Regions from separate parts of the Streptomyces sp. R41 genome, predicted to be linked through region 3. Evidence: riboswitches for the same ligand, from Rfam matches in the RefSeq annotation. Region 3 holds a riboswitch; each other region holds the start of a gene.
The links. Region 3 has a riboswitch for thiamine pyrophosphate ahead of thiO (glycine oxidase ThiO). Riboswitches for the same ligand answer to the same signal wherever they lie in the genome.

Region 1: it holds a riboswitch for thiamine pyrophosphate, as region 3 does, so the genes downstream of both, AB5J53_RS34335 (thiamine ABC transporter substrate binding subunit) here and thiO (glycine oxidase ThiO) in region 3, are expected to answer to the same signal.
Region 2: it holds a riboswitch for thiamine pyrophosphate, as region 3 does, so the genes downstream of both, thiC (phosphomethylpyrimidine synthase ThiC) here and thiO (glycine oxidase ThiO) in region 3, are expected to answer to the same signal.

What each region holds. Positions count from the first base shown of each region.
Region 1 covers NZ_CP163443.1:7,509,206-7,516,083, reverse strand. The annotation lists gene AB5J53_RS34355 (LAETG motif-containing sortase-dependent surface protein) at 1-104, shown strand, start outside; gene AB5J53_RS34350 (maleylpyruvate isomerase family mycothiol-dependent enzyme) at 165-965, opposite strand; gene AB5J53_RS34345 (ABC transporter ATP-binding protein) at 976-2,010, opposite strand; gene AB5J53_RS34340 (ABC transporter permease) at 2,011-3,690, opposite strand; gene AB5J53_RS34335 (thiamine ABC transporter substrate binding subunit) at 3,666-4,751, opposite strand; TPP riboswitch at 4,829-4,934, opposite strand; gene rlmN (23S rRNA (adenine(2503)-C(2))-methyltransferase RlmN) at 4,959-6,065, opposite strand; gene AB5J53_RS34325 (hypothetical protein) at 6,279-6,518, shown strand; gene AB5J53_RS34320 (winged helix DNA-binding domain-containing protein) at 6,633-6,878, opposite strand, start outside.
Region 2 covers NZ_CP163443.1:5,277,854-5,284,731, reverse strand. The annotation lists gene AB5J53_RS24195 (IclR family transcriptional regulator) at 71-829, shown strand; gene AB5J53_RS24190 (SsgA family sporulation/cell division regulator) at 929-1,366, shown strand; gene AB5J53_RS24185 (YibE/F family protein) at 1,429-2,886, opposite strand; TPP riboswitch at 2,958-3,114, shown strand; gene thiC (phosphomethylpyrimidine synthase ThiC) at 3,107-4,936, shown strand; gene AB5J53_RS24175 (VWA domain-containing protein) at 5,031-6,545, shown strand; gene AB5J53_RS24170 (hypothetical protein) at 6,767-6,878, opposite strand, start outside.
Region 3 covers NZ_CP163443.1:3,038,162-3,045,039, reverse strand. The annotation lists gene AB5J53_RS14255 (thiazole synthase) at 1-721, opposite strand, end outside; gene thiS (sulfur carrier protein ThiS) at 725-925, opposite strand; gene thiO (glycine oxidase ThiO) at 922-2,088, opposite strand; TPP riboswitch at 2,086-2,199, opposite strand; gene AB5J53_RS14240 (hypothetical protein) at 2,252-2,611, shown strand; gene AB5J53_RS14235 (NAD(P)/FAD-dependent oxidoreductase) at 2,697-3,932, shown strand; gene AB5J53_RS14230 (Rv2175c family DNA-binding protein) at 4,129-4,494, shown strand; gene thiE (thiamine phosphate synthase) at 4,663-5,322, shown strand; gene metF (methylenetetrahydrofolate reductase [NAD(P)H]) at 5,473-6,396, shown strand; gene AB5J53_RS14215 (hypothetical protein) at 6,453-6,878, shown strand, end outside.

The DNA of each region.
Region 1 (6,878 bases), 4.5 Mb from region 3:
CCAACACCCCGATGATCGCCGGCATCGCCGGTGCGCTCGTCGTGGTGGGCGGCGGAGCGGTGTTCTTCGGTATGCGCCGCCGTGGCGCGTCGAAGGCCAACTGACCCGCACACACCGCATGCACGCGTGGCCCGTCCCCCAGGGGGCGGGCCATTCGCGTACGGCTACCCGAACGTCGCCCGCTGCAGCCAGAAGTCCAACAGCTCTCGCTCCCCCAACACCTCCAACTGCCCGCCGTCCAGGGGCAGTCGGCGATAGAAGCCGAGCAGTACGTCGGTGAGCGGGCCGCGCAGCGCGACGGTCGCCTTCTCGTGGCCCCGGCGCCAGGCGACGCCCTTCTCGGTGAGCTCGACGACCCACTCGGCATTCAGCTCGGGTGTGGTGTCAGTGGCGTGGAGGTGGATGCTGCGGCCCGGGCCGCGCAGTTCGGCCGCCGCGTCGTGCGGCTGGGTCCGCTGCACGAACTCGACGATCCCGAGCCACTCGTCGATCGCGTCCGCGGCCACGTCGGCGTCGACCTCGTACGGCAGTCCAGCGGCCAGCGTCGCGTCCGCGCGATGGATCGCCAGCTCGTGCGTCATCCGGCGCGCCCAGAACCCGGAGTTGAGGACCCCGGCCCACGCCCACACCCGCGTGTCGGGCCCCGCCTCCCGCAGCGTGCCGACGAGCATCTCGCCCGTCTCCGCGAGCCAGGCGTCCAGAGCCGCGGGGTCGCCTTCGGCCTCCGGACCGCCGACGAGCGGAATCCTGTCCTCGGGGACGTTCTCCTGCGCCCGCGTGCGGACGATGAATTCGACCCAGCGCAGCGCCCCGCCCGTGTGTCGCACGAGCTGCTCCAGCGACCACTCGGGGCAGGTCGGCACGGTGGCGGACAGGTCGGCGGCGCCCGCGGCCACCACGTCCCTCAGCTGCCGTACCTGCAGCTCGATCGCGTCGCAGTAGCGGTCGTGTCCGAGTAGCGTCATGATCCGCACCTTATGCGGCAGAGGGCTCCCCGAGTACGACAATTTCGGCTGCGTCGAACTCCACGCCGACCTCGTCCCCGGGCTCCGGCGCGTCCCGCAGCGCGCACGCCGCTTCCAGCCGGGGCGCGTCCTGGGGCTGCAGATGTACGGCGACGTGGGTGCCCCGGAAGGTGCGCGCGGCAACCGTGCAGCGCAGCCCGTCCGCCGCGGCCACGAGCCGTACGCCGGCGGGCCGTACGAGGACTGTGCCCGGCCCCTGGGGGGCGCCCTCCGGCACCGGAACCTTCCCCCACGGGGTGTCCGCGGCCTCCCCGCCCACCGTCGCCTCGACCACGTTGTCGAAGCCGAGGAAGCGGGCCACGAACTCGTCCGCGGGGCGCTGCCAGACCTCAAGTGGCGTACCGGACTGGGCGATCCGCCCGTCCCGCATCACCACGACCCGGTCGGCGAGCGCGAAGGCCTCGCCCTGGTCGTGCGTGACGGCGAGCACGGTCGTGCCCAACTCGCCGAAGAGCCCCCGGAGTTCCACGACGAGCCGTTCGCGCAGGGAGCGGTCCAGCTGGCCGAGCGGTTCGTCGAGCATCAGCAGGCGCGGTCGGGGCGCGAGCGCACGGGCCAGCGCGACCCGCTGCTGCTCGCCGCCGGAGAGTTCCGCGACAGCCCGCCGCTCGGCACCAGGAAGCCCGACGAGCTCCAGCAACTCCTTTACTTCCAGAGCCTGTTGCCCCTTCGCAGCTCCATGCCTCCGCAACCCGAAGGCCACATTGCCGCCCACGTCACGCTGCGGGAAGAGCTGGTGGTCCTGGAACATCAGGCCGACGCCCCGCTTGTGCGCCGGCACCCCCGCCTGGTCGCGCCCGCCCAGTACCACACGGCCCGCGTCGAGCGACTGCAATCCGGCCACCGCCCGCAGCAGCGTGGACTTGCCACTGCCGCTCGGCCCGAGCACGCAGACGATCTCGTGCTGGGCGACATCGAGGTCGACGGCGTCGAGCACCGGCCGCCCGCCGAAGCGTACGGTCGCGCCTTCCAGGCTCAGCAGCATCTAGAACTCCCCGGTCCGGTCGCTCCGTACGCGCTCCAATACCAGCAGCGCCACCGCGCACACCACCATCAAGATCGTCGAAAGGGCCATCGCCTGGCCGTAGTTGAGGTCGCCGGCCCGCCCGAGCAGCCGGGCCACGGCGACCGGCAGCGTCGGATTGTCGGGTCGTGCGATGAAGACGGTCGCCCCGAACTCGCCGAGCGACACGGCGAAGGCGAACCCGGCCGCGATCAGCAGCGCCCGCCGCACCATCGGCAGATCGATCTCGCGCCACACCCGCCACGGCGACGCCCCGAGCACGGCCGCCGCCTCCCGCAGCCGCCCGTCAACCGCCCTCAGCACGGGCAGCATCGTCCGTACGACGAAGGGGACGCCCACCAGGGCTTGCGCGAGCGGCACCAGGATCCAGGACGCCCGCAGATCCAGTGGGGGCTTGTCCAGTGCGATCAGGAACCCGAAGCCGACGGTCACCGCGGAGACGCCGAGCGGCAGCATCAGCAGCGCGTCGAAGCCTCGTACGAGACGACCGGTGTTGCGGCGAGTGAGGGCCGCGGCCGCCAGTCCCCCGATCAATACGGCGATGGCGGTGGCGGCGAGCGCGTACTCCAGCGAGTTGCCGATCGCCTCGATCGGCGCGACAAGGAAGATGCCTCCGTCGGCCGAGGTCAGCGCCTTGTAGTACGCGAACCCGTAGCCGTCGGGAGCGTCGAAGGAACGCTGGACCAGCACGCCGAGCGGAAGCACGAGGAGGACCGCGATGCTCGCCAGCACCCCCGCCAGCAGTGCCCACTGCCCGGCCCCGCGCGGCCGGCGCGCGGTCGCCTCCGGGGCCACCAGGCGCAGGGCGGTCTCCCGGCGGCGTACGGTCCGGGCGTGCACGGCGAGGATCGCGCCCACCGCCACGAACTGGATCATCGTCAGCACCGCCGCCGTCGCCAGGTCGAAGATCTCCGAGGTCTGCCGGTAGATCTCGACTTCGAGCGTCGAGAAGGTGGGGCCGCCGAGGATCTGCACCACGCCGAAGGAGGTGAAGGTGAAGAGGAAGACCATGAGCGCCGCGGCGGCCACGGCCGGGCTCAGGGCCGGCAGCGTCACCTTGCGCCAGGCCGCGAACCGGGAGGCGCCGAGCATCCGGGCGGCCTCCTCCTGGCGCGGGTCGAGTTGCGACCAGAGCCCGCCGACCGTCCGTACGACGACCGCGTAGTTGAAGAAGACATGCGCGAGCAGGATCGCCCAGACGGTGGTGTCGAGCCGTACGCCCCACAGCTCGTCCAGGAGTCCGCCGCGGCCGACGAGCGCCAGAAAGGCCGTACCGACAACGACGGTGGGCAGCACGAAGGGCACGGTCACGACCGCGCGCAGGACCTGCTTGCCCCTGAAATCGAAGCGCGCGAAAACATACGCGCCGGGGAGCGCGATCAGCAGCGTGAGCGCCGTCGAGACGAGCGCCTGCCACGTGGTGAACCACAGCACGTGCCGGATGTCCGACTGCGCGAGCACCTCGCCGATCCGCCCCAACTGCCAGGCCCCGTCGACCTCGAGGCCGCGGGCCACGATCGCGGCGACGGGGTAGGCGAAGAAGACCGCGAAGAACGCGACGGGCAGGGCCATGAGCCCGAGCCGCGCCGCGCTCCCCTTCCGGGCCTTCGGCGGGGCTACTTCAGTACGAGCGAGGTCCACGACTTGACCCACTGGTCACGATTGTCGGCGATCTTGGCCGGGGCCATGGTCTCGGGATCCTTGGCCTGGGGGCCGAACTTGGTGAACTCGGCGGGCACCACGGCACCCTTGACCACCGGGTACACGAACATGTTCAGCGGCATGTCCTGCTGGAACTCCTTGGTGACCAGGAAGTCGAGGAGCGCCTTGCCGCCCTTGGTGTTCTTCGCGTTGCTCAACAGCCCCGCGTACTCCACCTGCCGGAAGCAGGTGCCGTTCACGACGCCGGTCGGCGCGGTCGTCGGCTTCGGGTCGGCGTAGATGACCTCGGCGGGCGGCGAGGAGGCGTACGAGACGACGAGCGGCCGGTCGGCCTTGGCCTTCTTGCCGCCGGCGGACCCGGAGAACTCGTCGTTGTAGGCCTGCTCCCAGCCGTCGACGACCTTGACGCCGTTGGCCTTGAGCTTCTTCCAGTAGTCCTGCCAGCCCCCATCGCCGTACTTCGCTGCGGTCCCGAGCAGGAAGCCCAGGCCGGGCGAGGATGTGGAGGCGTTCTCGGTGACGAGGAGGTTCTTGTACTCGGGCTTGATCAGGTCGTCGAAGGACTGCGGCGGCGTCAGCTTGTGCTCGCTGAAGTAGGCCTTGTCGTAGTTGACGCATATGTCGCCCGAGTCGATGGGCGTGACGCGGTGCTTGTCCTGGTCGACCCGGTACTCGGGCAGGATCTGGTCGGCGCCCCTGGCCTCGTAGGACTGGAAGAGCCCGTTGTCGAGCGCGCGGGACAGCAGGGTGTTGTCGACGCCGAAGAAGACGTCGCCCTGGGGGTTGTCCTTGGTGAGGATCGCCTTGTTGACGGCCTGCCCGGCGTCGCCGTCCTTCAGGACCTTGACCGTGTAGCCGGACTGCTTCTCGAAGTCCTTGAGCACGCTCTTGGACACGGCCCACGAGTCGTGGCTGACGAGCGTCACGGTCTTGGAGTCCGCGGAGCCGCCGCTGTCGGTGGACCCGCACGCCGTCAGTACGGGCAGCGTGACCAGGCCCAGGCCGACGGCCACGGACGCGAACTTCTTGGTGGTGCTCACTGATTTCCTCCTGGCTGACCAGGAAGAGACGCGGCCCTGCCCGGGACCTCTGACAGTTCCCGGGCAGGGCGCAACAGCTTGAGTGGTGACCGAACTTCCTACCCAGAATGACCTGGGCAAGGTTCAGAGGGTCTGCGGTCTCTCCCGCACTCTCAGCGCTGTGGCGCTCCCCTGTCGGAATATGAAGATGTACGTACGCAGGACAGGTTACCGCTCGGTGGCGGCGAGCTGACCGCACGCCCCGTCGATCTCCTGGCCCCGGGTGTCCCGGATGGTCACCGGCACCCCGTGGGCCGCGATCGCCTCGACGAACGCCTTCTCGTCCTCGGGCCGCGATGCGGTCCACTTCGAACCCGGAGTCGGGTTCAACGGGATGAGGTTGACGTGCACCGGCTTGCCCTTGAGCAGCCGCCCGAGCCGGTCACCGCGCCACGCCTGGTCGTTGATGTCCCGGATGAGGGCGTACTCGATGGACAGCCGACGCCCGGACTTGGCGGCGTACTCCCAGCCCGCGTCGAGAACTTCCCGCACCTTCCACCGCGTATTGACCGGTACGAGCGTGTCGCGCAGTTCGTCGTCCGGCGCGTGCAGGGAGATGGCGAGGCGGCACTTGAAGCCCTCGTCACAGAACCGGTGGATCGCGGGGACGAGCCCCACGGTGGACACGGTGATCCCGCGCTGCGACAGCCCCAGCCCGTCGGGCTCGGGATCGGTGAGCGCACGAATAGCACCCACCACCCTCTTGTAGTTGGCGAGCGGCTCGCCCATGCCCATGAAGACGATGTTGCTCAGCCGCGCCGGACCACCCGGGATCTCGCCGTCCCTGAGGGCGCGCATCCCGTCCACGATCTGGTGCACGATCTCACCGGTCGACAGGTTCCGGTCGAGCCCGGCCTGCCCCGTGGCACAGAAGGGGCAGTTCATCCCGCACCCGGCCTGCGAGCTGATGCACATGGTCACCCGGTCCGGGTAGCGCATCAGCACGGATTCGACGAGTGTGCCGTCGAAGAGCCGCCACAGGGTCTTTCGGGTCGTGTCCTGGTCGGTCGACAGATGCCGCACGACCGTCATCAGCTCGGGGAGCAACGCCTCCTGGAGCTTGCCGCGCGAGGCGGCCGGGATGTCCGTCCACTCGGCGGGGTCGTGCGCGTACCGCGCGAAGTAGTGCTGCGAGAGCTGCTTGGCACGAAACGGCTTCTCACCGATCGCGGCAACCGCCTCTTTACGCTCGGCGGGCGTGAGATCGGCAAGGTGCCGCGGCGGCTTCTGGGCTCCGCGCGGGGCGACGAAAGTGAGTTCTCCGGGCTTAGGCATGGCTGTACCAGTGTCGCAGATCGATTTGTGTGACCTGGGGCCCCGATGGAGCCGGGAGGGTGTGAGACCGCCCTCGCTACGGAGATCGCGAACAGTTCGCGATCTCCGTAGCGAGGACGGTCTGCTCGCCGTGGATTCCGCCCGCGGTCTCACCCGCGCGGTCGGCACGTCGCAAGGTCGGCGTACTGAGCACACGAGATTAGGATCCGAATTGTGGCAGACATCCCCGACGAATTGATCAAGCTGGAACATTCCGCCGAAGAGGAACGCGCGAAATGCGCGGGCCTCGCCGGCGACGAGTACGAGACGCAGTGCCGCCGGTGGCGCGAAGCGTCCGAGGTGGCGCAGGCGGCCATCACGAAGTACGCACAGGCGGCCGAGCAGGACCGCCACGAGGTCGAGCAGGCCGTGAAGAAGGCTGTACGGCGGGCAGAGGAGGACCCGGCGGACTAGTCGGGCGGGTAGGCCCCCGTCTCGCGGTTGAGGCGGGGGCCCCGTCGTGCCATCACCCGTGTCTGTGCCAACGAACCTTGAGTCCGTGCCATCGAAGTCTGAGCATCAAAACCGTCACAGCAGCCGCGCCTCGGCTTCGGGGAGTTTCGACCACCAGTGCCCGTAGCGGCTGTAGACCGCCGCCTCGCGTTCGCCGAGGAGCGTCGTCAAGGACTGAGCCTCCGCGGCGAGCCCATCCCAGGCGGCGGAGGGCAGGGGGTGGAAGGCCGTGGCCTCGATGCCGCCGCCCACCGGGCGCCAGACACCGGCGACATGGCCGTCCACCAGCAGGGTGGGCAGTACGTCGCCGTTCCTGCGGAT
Region 2 (6,878 bases), 2.2 Mb from region 3:
GCCCGCCCAGCCGCGCACCACGCCCGGGGAGACATGTGCTCCGCGCACCCCTCCCGCGGAGGCTGCGTCCCTGGAGCCGCACGCCACGACCCTGATCGGCTCCGTGCAGCGGGCAATGCGCCTTCTGGAGGCTGTCGCTGCGCGCGAGCACGGTGCGCCCGCCAAGCAGCTCGCCCGCGAGGCCGGGCTCGCGCTGCCGACGGCGTACCACCTGCTGCGCACCCTGGTCCATGAGGGCTATCTGCGCCGCGACAAGGGGCTGTTCTTCCTTGGTGAGGCCGCCGAGCGGCTGAGCAGCAGCGGAGCACAGCAGAAACGTCGCAGCACCGTGAGCGACGCGCTCGCGCACTGGCGCGATTCGATCGGCGTACCGGTGTACTACGCGATCTACCGCGACGGCGAGATCGAGGTCATGTGCATCGCCGACACCCCGGGCAATCCGGCGGTCGAGGAGTGGGCCGACTTCCGGGAGACCGGGCACGCCCACGCGATCGGCCAGTGTCTGCTGTCCCAGCTGGACGAGAAGGCCCGCCGGGACCACCTCGACCGCTACCCGGTGCAGTCGATCACTCCGTACACGGTGCGTGACAACGACAGCCTGCTGCGGCGCCTGGAGCGGACGGGACGGATGGAGCCCGTCATCGAACGCCAGGAGTACGCGCTGGGCACCGTCTGCGCCGCGATCCCCATCACGGCAGGCACAACTGCCGGGACGATGGCCATTTCTCTGCCTTCTCACCAGGCCGAGCGACTGCTGCCCGCCGCACGCCAATTGCAGGGCGAAATCGGCAGGCTGCTAGGGACACTCGCCATCTCTATCAGTATCTGAAAACTCACTCCTTGTGATCTCGTGTGCACTTTGAGCAAGATTTCAGCAGTGTCAGGGGGACGATTCCTGGCCAGTCGACGGCAAACGACGGGGTAGGCGATGCGCGAGTCGGTACAGGCCGAGGTCATGATGAGCTTCCTCGTGTCGGAGGAGTTGTCCTTCCGCATTCCGGTGGAGCTGCGATACGAGACCTGTGATCCGTACGCCGTGCGGCTGACCTTTCATTTGCCCGGCGACGCTCCTGTGACCTGGGCGTTCGGGCGGGAGTTGCTGATCGACGGCGTGGGCAGGCCGTGCGGTGACGGCGATGTGCACATCGCGCCCGCCGACCCGGAGGCGTTCGGCGAGGTGCTGATCCGGCTTCAGGTGGGCGGCGACCACGCGCTGTTCCGGTCCGGGGCGGCGCCGCTCGTGGCCTTCCTCGACCGCACGGACAAGCTCGTGCCGCTGGGGCAGGAGCGTTCCCTCGCCGACTTCGACACGCACCTCGACGAGGCGCTGGACCGCATTCTGGCGGAGGAGCAGAGCGCGGGCTGACGCACCGCTACCCCCCAAGTGGAGTAACGCTTCCTCACAAGGGGCGCGGGTGCCGGATGGTTTCAGCGCTTGCGGCGGCGGCCCTTTCCGCTGCGTACAGGCGTCCTGGCTCCCGTGGGCTCCACAGGGCCGGCCGCGGTCTCCGGACGGTCCGCGGAGACCACGAGAGCGGCCAGCGCGGTGGTCACCGGCACCGAGGCGACCAGGCCGATCGAGCCGATCAGGGTGCGCACGATCTCTTCGGCGACCAATTCGCTGTTGGCGACCGTGCCCACACTGCTCTGCGCGATCGAGAAGAGCAGCAGCAGCGGCAGCGCAGCGCCCGCGTACGCCAGGACGAGGGTGTTGACGACGGATGCGATGTGGTCGCGGCCGATGCGGATTCCCGCGCGGTACAGGCTACGCCAGCCCATCGTGGGATTCGCCTCGTGCAGCTCCCAGACCGCGGACGTCTGCGTCACCGTCACATCGTCGAGCACACCGAGCGAACCGATGATGACGCCCGCGAGCAGCAGACCGCTCATGTCGATGGACGGATACAAGCCGTGGATCAGGCCAGTGTTGTCGTCGGTGTTCCCGGTCAGCGCCGCCCAGCCGATGAAGACGGAGCCGAGCACACCGATCAGCACCAGCGAGAGCAGTGTGCCGATGACGGCCACCGACGTGCGGGCCGAGAGGCCATGGCACATGTAGAGCGCGATCAGCATGATGGCGCTGGCCCCGACGACCGCCACGATCAGTGGGTCCGAGCCATGCAGGATCGCGGGCAGGATGAAGAAATTCAGGATCAGGAAGCTGATGGCCAGCGCGATGAGCGCCATGACGCCGCGCATCCGGCCCACCACCACGACAACCAGTGCGAAGATCCCGGCGAGCAGGGCCAGGGGGAACTTCCGGTTCACGTCGGTTACCGAGTACTGCAAATCCTTGGGCGCGGAGGGCTCATACGCGACCACGACCTTCTCGCCCTGATGCAACTGCCGCGACTGGTCCGGCTGGACGATCTCGGTGAACGTACGGCCCTTGTCCTTGCCGGTATCGATCCGGATCGTCGCCTTCTTGCAGTCGCCCGTCGCCTGCTGCTGCGCGGAGGAGCCCTCGGCGGTGGAGGTGTCGCCGGTCGGGGTCTCCCCCGAGGCGTTCACGGACTTGCAGTCCACCTTGTCGACCTTGGTCACCGTCGCCTGCTGGGTCTGCCGGTCGAAGCCGACGCCGGTGCGCTCGTGGGACGGGGCGCCGCCGGGCCAGAGCACCACGAGACCCACGACGACCGCCGTGGTGAAGGGGATCAGCACCGCGGCGATGACCTTGCGCAGGTGCTTGGATACGGGGACTGCGGGGCCGTGGCTGTGCGAGTGGCCGTGCCCGCCGCCAGGGCCGTCGCCTGGTCCGGGGCCATGGCCACCACCGCCCGGTCCATGTCCGCGGCCGTCGCCGGAACCATGTCCATGGCCCTCACCGGAGCCGGGTCCGCGAGGCGGCTCGGACGGTGGATATGGGGGCTGCTGCATTGTGGTCACCGACCGATCATCGCAAGAACGGAGGGGGCCCTCTGTTCAGCGCGCCAGATATGACGCTAGCGTGGAGGCACCTTTGCACACGCGGGAGCTCGGAGCACCGGGCTGAGAGGGCGCTGACCTTCGTCTCAGCGATGTTTCACATGAAACATCGACGGACGGAAGCCGCTGCGTCGACCGCCGAACCTGTTACCGGGTAATGCCGGCGTAGGGAGTAGGTCTCATGACCAACAAGGACGTACGCACGCCTGCCTCCAGCCAGACGGACGGGGCGCTTGCTCCGGCCGAGAACGGTGGGGCATCCGCCCCGACCGAGAACGGCGAGGCCGGGAAGTCCATCGGCTGGCACAAGGCGTATGTCGGCGGTTCTCGCCCCGATCTACGAGTGCCGGTCCGTCAGGTGCACCTCACCAACGGGCAGTCCGTCACGCTGTACGACACCTCCGGCCCGTACACCGATCCGACCGTCGATACCGATGTACGCAGGGGTCTGGCACCACTGCGCGAGAACTGGATCATCGCTCGCGGCGACACCGAGGAGTACGCGGGCCGTCCGGTCCGCCCCGAGGACGACGGGATCAAGCACACCTCACCGCGCGGGGGGCTGCGCAACCTCGACGCGGTCTTCCCTGGACGGCCGCGCCAGCCGCGCCGGGGCCGCCCCGGACAGGCGGTGACGCAGCTCGCGTACGCCCGCCGCGGTGAGATCACGCCCGAGATGGAGTTCGTGGCGGTCCGCGAGAACGTCGACCCCGAGGTCGTACGCGAGGAGATCGCCGCGGGCCGTGCGGTGCTGCCCGCGAATGTGAACCACCCGGAAATCGAGCCGATGATCATCGGCAAGCGGTTCCTGGTGAAGGTCAACGCCAACATCGGCAACTCGGCTGTGACGTCCTCCATCGAGGAGGAGGTCGAGAAGATGACCTGGGCGACCCGCTGGGGCGCCGACACGGTCATGGACCTGTCCACCGGCCGCAACATCCACACGACCCGCGAGTGGGTGCTGCGCAACTCCCCCGTCCCCATCGGCACGGTGCCGCTCTACCAGGCACTGGAGAAGGTCGACGGCCGCGCCGAGGAGCTGACCTGGGAGATCTACAAGGACACGGTCATCGAGCAGGCCGAGCAGGGCGTGGACTACATGACGGTCCACGCGGGCGTACGCCTGCCGTACGTGCCGCTCACCGCGAACCGCAAGACCGGCATCGTCTCGCGCGGCGGCTCGATCATGGCGGCCTGGTGCCTCGCGCACCACAAGGAGTCGTTCCTGTACGAGAACTTCGAGGAGCTCTGCGAGATCCTCGCGGCGTACGACGTCACGTACTCGCTCGGCGACGGCCTGCGGCCCGGCTCCATCGCGGACGCCAACGACGCCGCCCAGTTCGCGGAGTTGAGGACGCTCGGGGAACTCAACACGATCGCCAAGCGTTTCAACGTACAGACCATGATCGAAGGCCCGGGACATGTCCCGATGCACAAGATCAAGGAGAACATCGACCTTCAGCAGGAGATCTGCGATGAAGCTCCGTTCTATACGCTCGGCCCGCTGACGACGGACGTCGCGCCGGCGTACGACCACATCACCTCCGGCATCGGTGCCGCGATGATCGCCTGGTGGGGCACGGCCATGCTCTGCTACGTCACGCCCAAGGAGCACTTGGGCCTGCCCAACCGTGACGACGTCAAGACCGGCGTCATCACCTACAAGATCGCCGCCCACGCAGCCGACCTCGCCAAGGGGCACCCAGGTGCGCAGGAATGGGACGACGCGCTGTCCGACGCCCGCTTCGAATTCCGGTGGGAGGACCAGTTCAACCTGGCCCTCGACCCGGACACGGCACGGGAGTTCCACGACGAGACACTGCCGGCCGAGCCCGCCAAGACGGCCCACTTCTGCTCCATGTGCGGGCCGAAGTTCTGCTCGATGAAGATCTCGCAGGACATCCGGCGTGAGCACGGCGGTTCGCAGGCGGAGATCGAGGAGGGTATGGCGCAGAAGTCCAAGGAGTTCGCGGCGGCGGGCAACCGGGTCTATCTGCCGTTGGCGGACTGAGGCGCGCACGAGTGCGTGGTGTTCGGAGCCGTCCGAGGCTCGTATATGTGCATCGGACGGCTTCAGGGCCGGGTTCTGTCGGCAGACTGGGCGCATGACAGCGACATCCATGAGCAAGGGCGCCAACCTTCCCGTGGCCGCCGAGGCCGTGCAGGTCGTGCTGAGCTGGTCCGGTGGGTCCGGTGGGTCCGGTGGGTCCGGTGGGTCCGGTGGGTCCGGTGCGCCGGACGCCGATGCCTCGGCGCTGCTGCTGGGTGCGGGTGGACGGGTGCGGGACGACGGGGACTTCGTCTTCTACAACCAGCCGCAGCATGCCTCCGGGGCCGTGCGGCACCTCGGGAAGCGGCGGGACGGCGGAGCCACGACGGACACGGTCGGAGTGGACCTGCGCGCCCTGGAGCCGGGCATCGAGCGGGTTGTCCTGTGCGCCTCGGCCGACGGCGGCACCTTCGGCGAGCTGTCCGGCCTGACGCTCACGTTGCTCGACGCCGGGACGCGGCAGGAGCTCGCGCGCTTCGAGATGGAGGCCACGACGGAGACGGCGTTCATCGGTGGTGAGCTGTATCTGCGCGGCGGCCAGTGGAAGTTCCGCGCGGTCGGACAGGGCTACGCGTCCGGGCTCGCTGGCCTGGCGACCGACTTCGGGATCAGCGTGGACGACGAGGCCGGGGGCTCCGCGTCTGCCGCCGGCTCCGCGCCCGGGACCGGTGCCGCGTCGGCGGTGCCGCCTGCGGTGACCGCCGCGGGCCCACCGGTGGTGCCGTCCGCGGGCCCGCCCATCGCGCCGCCTGTGGCCCCGCCCGCCCCGCAGGTTCCGCCGGCGCCCCCAGGCTCCGCGCCTCGCCTCACCAAGGGCGAGGAGCAGTTGCCCGTGGACATGCGCAAGCGGCTCTCCCTGCGCAAGGAGCAGGTGGCGGTCAGTCTGCGAAAGCGCGGGGCGGAGGGGGTCACAGCGCGTGTCGTCCTGGTTCTAGATGCCTCCGGGTCGATGTCCTTCCTGTACTCGAAGGGTGTCGTGGCCGATGTGGTGGAGCGGATGGCCGCGGTGGCCGCGCAGTTGGACGACGACGGAGTGATGCAGGCCTGGACGTTCGCGTCCCATGCGGCCCGGCTGCCGGATCTCGGTCTGGGGGAACTGCCCGAGTGGCTGGAGCTCCATGTCCGGGTCGGTGAGCTGAGCCTGTTCCGTCGGAGCAAGAAGCCGCGGAAGGGCCTGCGGCCGGGGCAGGTGGACATGCGCGCGGTCGGGATCCAGAACGAGGAGCAGAAGGTGATCGCCGAGGTCCGGACATATGTGCGTGAGCACCCGGCCGCCGATCCCACCCTGGTGCTGTTCTTCTCCGACGGAGGTGTCTATCGCAACAAGGAGATCGAGAAGGAGCTGCGGGAGGCGGTGGAGGAGCCGATCTTCTGGCAGTTCGTGGGCCTGGGACGGTCCAACTACGGCGTGCTGGAGCGGTTCGACACGCTGCCGGGCCGACGCGTCGACAACGTCGGCTTCTTCGCCGTCGACGACATCAGCAGCATCCCGGACCCGGAGCTTTACGACCGGCTGCTGTCCGAGTTCCCGGCCTGGATGACCGCGGCCCGCCAGCTCGGCATCATCTGACCGGGCCCTGCTGGCGCGGCCGGACCCGACACGGGGCCCTGTCGGGCCGGGCATCGGCGGACGGAGCCCGGCCAGGGGGGCGTTCGGACGCGCCCTGCCGGAGAGCGTACGGGCGTACACCACCCACCGGTTCGGGCCCGCGCCCCATCAGCGCGGGCCCCGGTTTCCTTTCCGCATCAGGCCGTCGCCCCCGGACATGAAGCACCCGGTCGGCCCGGGCGTCACTCCGGCTGGTGCTCGGGCCCTCCGAAGTCCGGGCTCGTGAAGTCCGGGCTGGAGAAGCTCGGGCGCGGGCCGGCCGCGGGTCCGCCGTCAGGGCTGCTGAACCCCGGT
Region 3 (6,878 bases):
GAGGAATCCGGCCCGCGCGATACGCGAGCCGCCCCGCGTCCACCGCGTGCTTCATGGCCTCCGCCATCAGGACGGGCTCCTGCGCCCGCGTCACCGCTGAGGCAAGCATCACACCCGCACACCCCAGCTCCATGGCGAGCGCCGCGTCCGACGCCGTACCGGCCCCCGCGTCCAGAATCACCGGCACGCGCGCGTGCTCCACGATCAACTGGAAGTTGTGCGGGTTCCGGATCCCCAGCCCGGACCCGATGGGCGAGCCCAGCGGCATGATCGCGGCGCAGCCGACGTCCTCCAGCTTCCGCGCCAGGACGGGGTCGTCATTCGTGTACGGCAACACGGTGAACCCGTCGTCGACGAGCGTCTCCGCGGCGTCGAGCAGCTCGATCGGGTCGGGCAACAGCGTGCGCTCGTCGGCGATGACCTCCAGCTTGACCAGGTCCGTGCCGAGCGCTTCGCGCGCGAGACGTGCGGTCAGCACGGCCTCGCCCGCGGTGAAACAGCCCGCCGTGTTCGGCAGCACGCGGATGCCGAGCTTGTCGAGCACGGACAGGACCGACCCGTGCACGGACGCGTTCACGCGCCGCATCGCGACCGTCGTCAGCTCCGTACCGGACGCCACGAGAGAGCGCTCCAGCACGTCGAGGCTTGGCGCACCGCCCGTACCCATGATCAGCCGGGAGGAGAAGGACGTACCACCGAGGACAAAGGGATCGTCGGCCATGGGTCAGCCTCCTTGGACGGCGGTGAGGACTTCGACGCGGTCTCCCTCGGAGAGGGCAGTGGACGACCACTGCGCGCGCGGGACGACGGTTTCGTTGAGGGCGGCGGCCACGCCGGACGGAGCGGCGGTGAGGGCCGCGACGAGTGTGTCGAGAGCGGTACCCGAGGCGATCCGCTGCCGCTCTCCGTTGACGAAGATGTTCATGCGGGCTGCTCCGTGAGGGCGGCGGCGCCGAAGCGCCGTGGAGTGAAGGGGCGGGCCACGTCGGGGAGTTCACCGGTGGTCAGCACGTGCGCCATCGCGTCACCGGTGATGGGCGTGAGGAGCACACCGTTGCGGTAGTGCCCGGTGGCGAGGAGGAGGCCGTCCAGCTCGGTCGGTCCGAGGAGCGGCGCGTTGTCGGGTGAGCCGGGGCGCAGCCCCGCCCGGGTCTCCGTGAGCGGCAGCTCGGTGATCCCGGGGACCAGCTCATGGGCGTCGCGCAGCAGCTCGTACACGCCGCCCGCGGTCACCGTCGTGTCCCAGCCCAGTTCTTCGCTGGTCGCGCCCACGACGAGCTCGCCGTTCTCGCGCGGCACCAGATAGACCTGGCTCCCGCGCACGACGGCGCGGACGGTACGGCTCAGGAAGGGCGCGTACCGATTCGGCACGGTCAGCCGCAGCACCTGCCCCTTCACGGGGCGCACGGGCGGCAGGACGTCGTCGGGAACGCCCGCCAGACGCCCGCTGAGGCTGCCCCCGGCGAGCACGATCTGGCCCGCGGCCGGCTCGGTGCCGTCCGTGGTGACGACTCCGGCGGCACGGTCCCGTACGACGCTCAGCCGCTCCGCCCAGGTCCGGTGGAACACCACTCCGGCCCGCTCGCACGCCGTGACCAGGGCCTTGGCGAGTCGGCGCGGATCGACCTGGTGGTCGCCGTCGACCCGCAGACCGCCGCGTACGCCGGGTGCGAGCATCGGCTCCAGACGGCGGCACTCGCGCCCGCTCAGCCACTCCGAGTCGAGCCCCGACTGGCTTTGCAGGGCGTGCAGTTCACGCAGATGGGCGCGGTCGTCGGCGTCCAGTGCGACGGCCAGTGTGCCGCACTGGCGGTAGCCGAGGTCTTGGCCCGTGGCTTCCGTGAGTTCGGCGGCGAAGTCCGGATAGCGGCGCGCGGAGGCGAGGTTGAGGCCCAGCAGGGTCTGCTCGCCGTAGTGCAGTTCGGTGACGGCGGCGAGCATTCCGGCCGCGACCTGGGCCGCTCCGCCGCCCGGTTCGGGATCCACGAGGGCGGTGGTGAACCCGCGTTGCGCGGCCCGCCAGGCCGTCACGAGCCCGATGATTCCGCCCCCGATGACGAGGACGTCTGACGTACGTGTAGGCGACATGGGCGTCCAGCCCCTCCCTTCGCCGGCATGACCCGGATCAGGTTCGTACGGTCGGAGGCCGTCCCAGCCTCCCTCTCAGCCCGGTGCGTCCGGGCTCCCGCGAGTGCTTTACGTTGGCCACCCTAGCCCGCCGCCGGCTGTCTCAGTAAGGGAGCCTCCGCCCATGCCCCGCTCGCTCGACGGCCTCGTCCTCGCCCCGGTCGCCGACCAGGCACCAGGTCAGGTGGGCACCCGCACCCGGTTCACGTACCACGAGAAGGACGGCGAGATCTGCGCCGAGTACGCGGGCGGCGATGTCGTACGCGGACATCTCGTGGGTACTCGTGAGGGTGACCGCCTCGACTTCCGGTACGTGCAGCTGAAGCGCGACGGCGGCACCTCGTCGGGGCACTGCGTGTCCCGCGTGGTCGAACTGCCCGACGGGCGCGTACGCCTGGAGGAGACCTGGGAATGGGAGTCGCAGACGGGCAGCGGGACGAGCGTGGTGGAAGAAGTGGAAAAAGCGGGAGAAGTGGACGGGTGAGCGGTGGAAGAGGGACGTGCAATGTGCAACAGGTCACTGAGCACGTCCCCTGACTGACAATTTGTCAGTTGTCTATGGTGATCAGGTGAGCGAGCAGACGCAGGCGCAGGCGCAGGGGCGTACGGCACAGCGAGTCGTCGTCGTGGGCGCGGGCATGGCCGGTGTGCAGACCGCGGTCGCCCTGCGTGAACAGGGCTTCACCGGCAGCGTGACGCTGATCGGCGCGGAGCCCCATCAGCCGTACGACCGGCCGCCGCTGTCCAAGGCCGTACTGCTCGGCAAGGCCGAGGGCTCCGCCTTCGACGTCGACTTCGAGGCACTGGACATCGAACTGCAGCTCGGACGCGAGGCGCTCGGCGTACGCCCCGAGGACCATGAGCTGGACACCGAGACCGGGCCCGAGCCGTACGACGTCCTGGTGATCGCGACCGGCGCGGAACCGATTCAGCTGCCAGGCGCGGAGGGCGTGCCCGGGGTCCATCTGCTGCGCACCCTGGACGACGCCGAGCGGCTGCGCCCCGTCCTCGCCCAGCAGCACGACATCGTGGTCGTCGGGGCCGGCTGGATCGGCGCCGAGTTCGCCACGGCGGCGCGCGAGGCGGGGTGCGCGGTGACGGTCGTCGAGGCCGCCGACCGGCCGCTCGCCGGCGCGCTGCCCGCCGAGGTGGCCGCGCCGATGGCGGCCTGGTACGCGGACAGCGGGGCCTCGCTGCGTACGCACGCGCGCGTGGAGCGCATCGAGCCCGGCGCGGTGGTGCTGGACGACGGCTCCCGGGTGCCCGCGGGCGCCGTGGTCGTCGGAATCGGCGCACGCCCCGCGACCGCCTGGCTGGCCGGCTCCGGGATCGCGCTCGGCGCCCACCGTGAGGTGGTGGCCGACGACCATCTGCGCACCTCCGTACCGGACGTCTACGCGGTCGGTGACTGCGCCTCCTTCCCTTCGGGAAGGTACGAGGACCGCCTTCTGGTCCACCACTGGGACAACGCCCTGCAGGGCCCGCGTACGGTCGCCGCGAACATCATCGGCGAGGCCCCCGCCGCGTACGACCCCGTCCCGTACTTCTGGTCCGAGCAGTTCGGCCGTTTCGTCCAGTACGTCGGCCACCACGCCCCCGCCGACACGACCCTCTGGCGCGGCGACCCCTCCGGCGCCGCCTGGACGGTCTGCTGGCTCCGCGACACCCGATTGGTCGCCCTGCTGGCGGTGGGCCGACCGAGGGATCTGGCCCAGGGCCGCCGACTCATCGAGGCGGGCACCCCGATGAACCCGGAACTTCTGACGGACCCGTCGAAACCGCTGAAGGCGGCGACGGCGGCGTAGCCGAGACTTCTACGCCACCGGAGGATGCACCGGTTCGGCGGAGCCCCGCGATCGTTTCGGCGTGACGGGGCGTCCCCCCGACCGCGCTTTCCGGCGGTGCCGAGCGGCCGAAACCCACCCGATCGCACGAGCGTGGGACCCCGGCCCGGGCGGGACTCGGGTACCGAGTGTCAGTCCGGGATGGCAGGCTTGTCCCGTGACCGAGATTGACGCAAAGATCGATGCTCTCGTCCCCGCCTGGCTCACCCTCCCCGACATCGCCGAACAGCTCGGCGTCGAGGTGACCCGCGTCCGGCAGCTGGTCAAGGAGGGCCAGCTGATCGCCGTACGCCGTGGTGAGAACCGCGCGCTGCACGTCCCCGCCGCCTTCATCGACGGGGACAAGGTCGTCAAGGGCCTGTCCGGCACCTTGACGCTCCTGCGGGACGACGGCTTCACCGACGAAGAGATGCTCGAGTGGCTCTTCACCCCCGACCCGACCCTGCCCGGCACCCCCGCGCAGGCTCTGAGCGAGAATCGCGGCACGGAGGTGAAGCGCCGCGCCCAGGCGCTCGCCGTCTGACCTGACAACCGTCCGGCGTACGGACCACGGCCGGCACCGGGCCGAAAGGCCACGGGCCATCGTGGTCCGTACGCGCCGCAAGGCCACCGGGCCATCGTGATCCGTACGCGCGCCGCAAGGCCACCGGTCCACCGTGGTCCGTACGCACCGACAACGGGGGATACACGCATGCCCGAGAACGCCGCCGCCACCGCACGCGCCCAGCTCGCCGACGCCCGCGTCTACCTGTGCACGGATGCCCGCAAGCGCCAGGGAGACCTCGCCGAGTTCCTGGACGCCGTCCTTGAGGGCGGGGTCGACATCGTGCAGCTGCGCGACAAGGGCATGGAGGCGGCCGAGGAGCTGGAGCACCTCCAGGTCTTCGCGGACGCCTGCGCACGCCACGGCAGGCTCCTCGCGGTCAACGACCGGGCGGACGTCGCCCACGCGATCGGCGCCGACGTACTGCATCTGGGCCAGGGCGACCTCCCGGTCCCCGCGGCCCGCGCCGTCCTCGGCGACGACATCCTGATCGGCCGCTCCACCCACGCCGAGTCCGAGGCCGCGGCCGCCGCCGTCCAGGAGGGCGTGGACTACTTCTGCACCGGCCCCTGCTGGCCCACCCCGACCAAGCCGGGCCGCCACGCACCCGGGCTCGATCTGGTCCGTCACACGGCCTCGCTGGGCACCGACCGTCCCTGGTTCGCCATCGGCGGTATCGACCTGGGCAACCTCGACGAGGTGCTGGAGGCGGGCGCCCGGCGTGTCGTCGTCGTACGGGCGATCACCGAGGCGGACGACCCGGGCGCGGCGGCGGGAGAGTTCGCGAAGCGGCTTCGTCACGCATAGTCATCCGGTGACCGTCCGGAGCGGCCGTCCCGCACAGCCGTCCCGCACAGGCGTCCGAGAATTGTCCGAGGGGTGGACAAGAAGTCGACAAATCCGACAAATCACATCGGTCCGGTTGGGGGACCGGCGCCCCCTGGCTAACCTGCGAGTATGGCCCTCGGATCTGCTTCCACCAGGACTGATCGCGCACGCACCGTGCGCGACATGCTCGCGACCGGCAAGAAGACGTACTCGTTCGAGTTCTCCGCGCCGAAGACCCCCAAGGGCGAGCGGAACCTGTGGAACGCCCTCCGCCGGGTCGAGGCCGTCGCTCCCGACTTCGTCTCCGTGACCTACGGAGCCGGCGGCTCCACGCGCGCGGGCACGGTCAAGGAGACCCAGCAGATCGTCGTCGACACGACGCTCACCCCGGTCGCCCACCTGACCGCGGTCAACCACTCCATCGCCGAGCTGCGCAACATCATCGGTCAGTACGCGGACGCCGGTATCCGCAACATCCTCGCGGTCCGCGGCGATCCGCCCGGCGACCCCATGGGCGAGTGGGTCCCGCACCCGCGGGGCCTGACCTACGCGGCCGAACTCGTCCGGCTCATCAAGGAGTCGGGCGACTTCTGCGTCGGCGTCGCGGCCTTCCCGGAGATGCACCCGCGGTCCACCGAATGGGACCTGGACGTCGCGCACTTCGTCGACAAGTGCCGCGCAGGCGCCGACTACGCGATCACGCAGATGTTCTTCCACCCGGAGTCGTATCTGCGCCTGCGCGACCGCGTCGCGTCGGCCGGCTGCGAGACCCCGGTCATCCCCGAGGTCATGCCGGTGACGAGCGTGAAGATGCTGGAGCGGCTCCCGAAGCTCAGCAACGCTTCGTTCCCGGACGCCCTGAAAGAGCGGATCCTCACAGCCAAAGACGATCCGGCGGCTGTACGCTCCATTGGCATTGAGTTCGCGACGGAGTTCTGCGCGAGGCTGCTGGCCGAGGGAGTCCCCGGGTTGCACTTCATTACGCTCAACAACTCCACGGCGACGCTGGAAATCTACGAGAATCTGGGCCTGCACCACCCACAGCGGGCCTAGACCGGTCGCACTCGCGTACGACAGACTGCGTAGCGGCCACTGGGAGAGGGGCGTACATGGGCTGGACGGTCCTCTATATCGCGTTCGGCATTGTCGCGCTGTGGCTGCTCGGCGAGGTGCTGCTGCAGTACAAGGCGCGGCTGCGCTACCGGCTGCTCGCCTTCGTCGGCTTCCTCGGTGTGGTCCTCGGCGTGCTGATGCCCTCCGTGGTCGTCATCGGCCTGGGCGCGGCCGCCTTCGCGGTCGGGCAGACGTACGTCACCCTGTCGTTCCGCCGTGGCTTCGCCCAGGGCTGGGCCATCAACGGCCGCTCCGCGCCCGGCAAACCCAGCAAGCGCCGCCGCGGCGAGCCGGAGTACCAGGACCCGTCGCTGGAGGTCTCCGACCTCGAAGCGACCGGCGGCGCCGCCTATCAGCAGGACGACGAGTACGCCGGTGAGGACGACGTCTTCTCGCCCGCACCGTCCGACCGGTTCACGCCG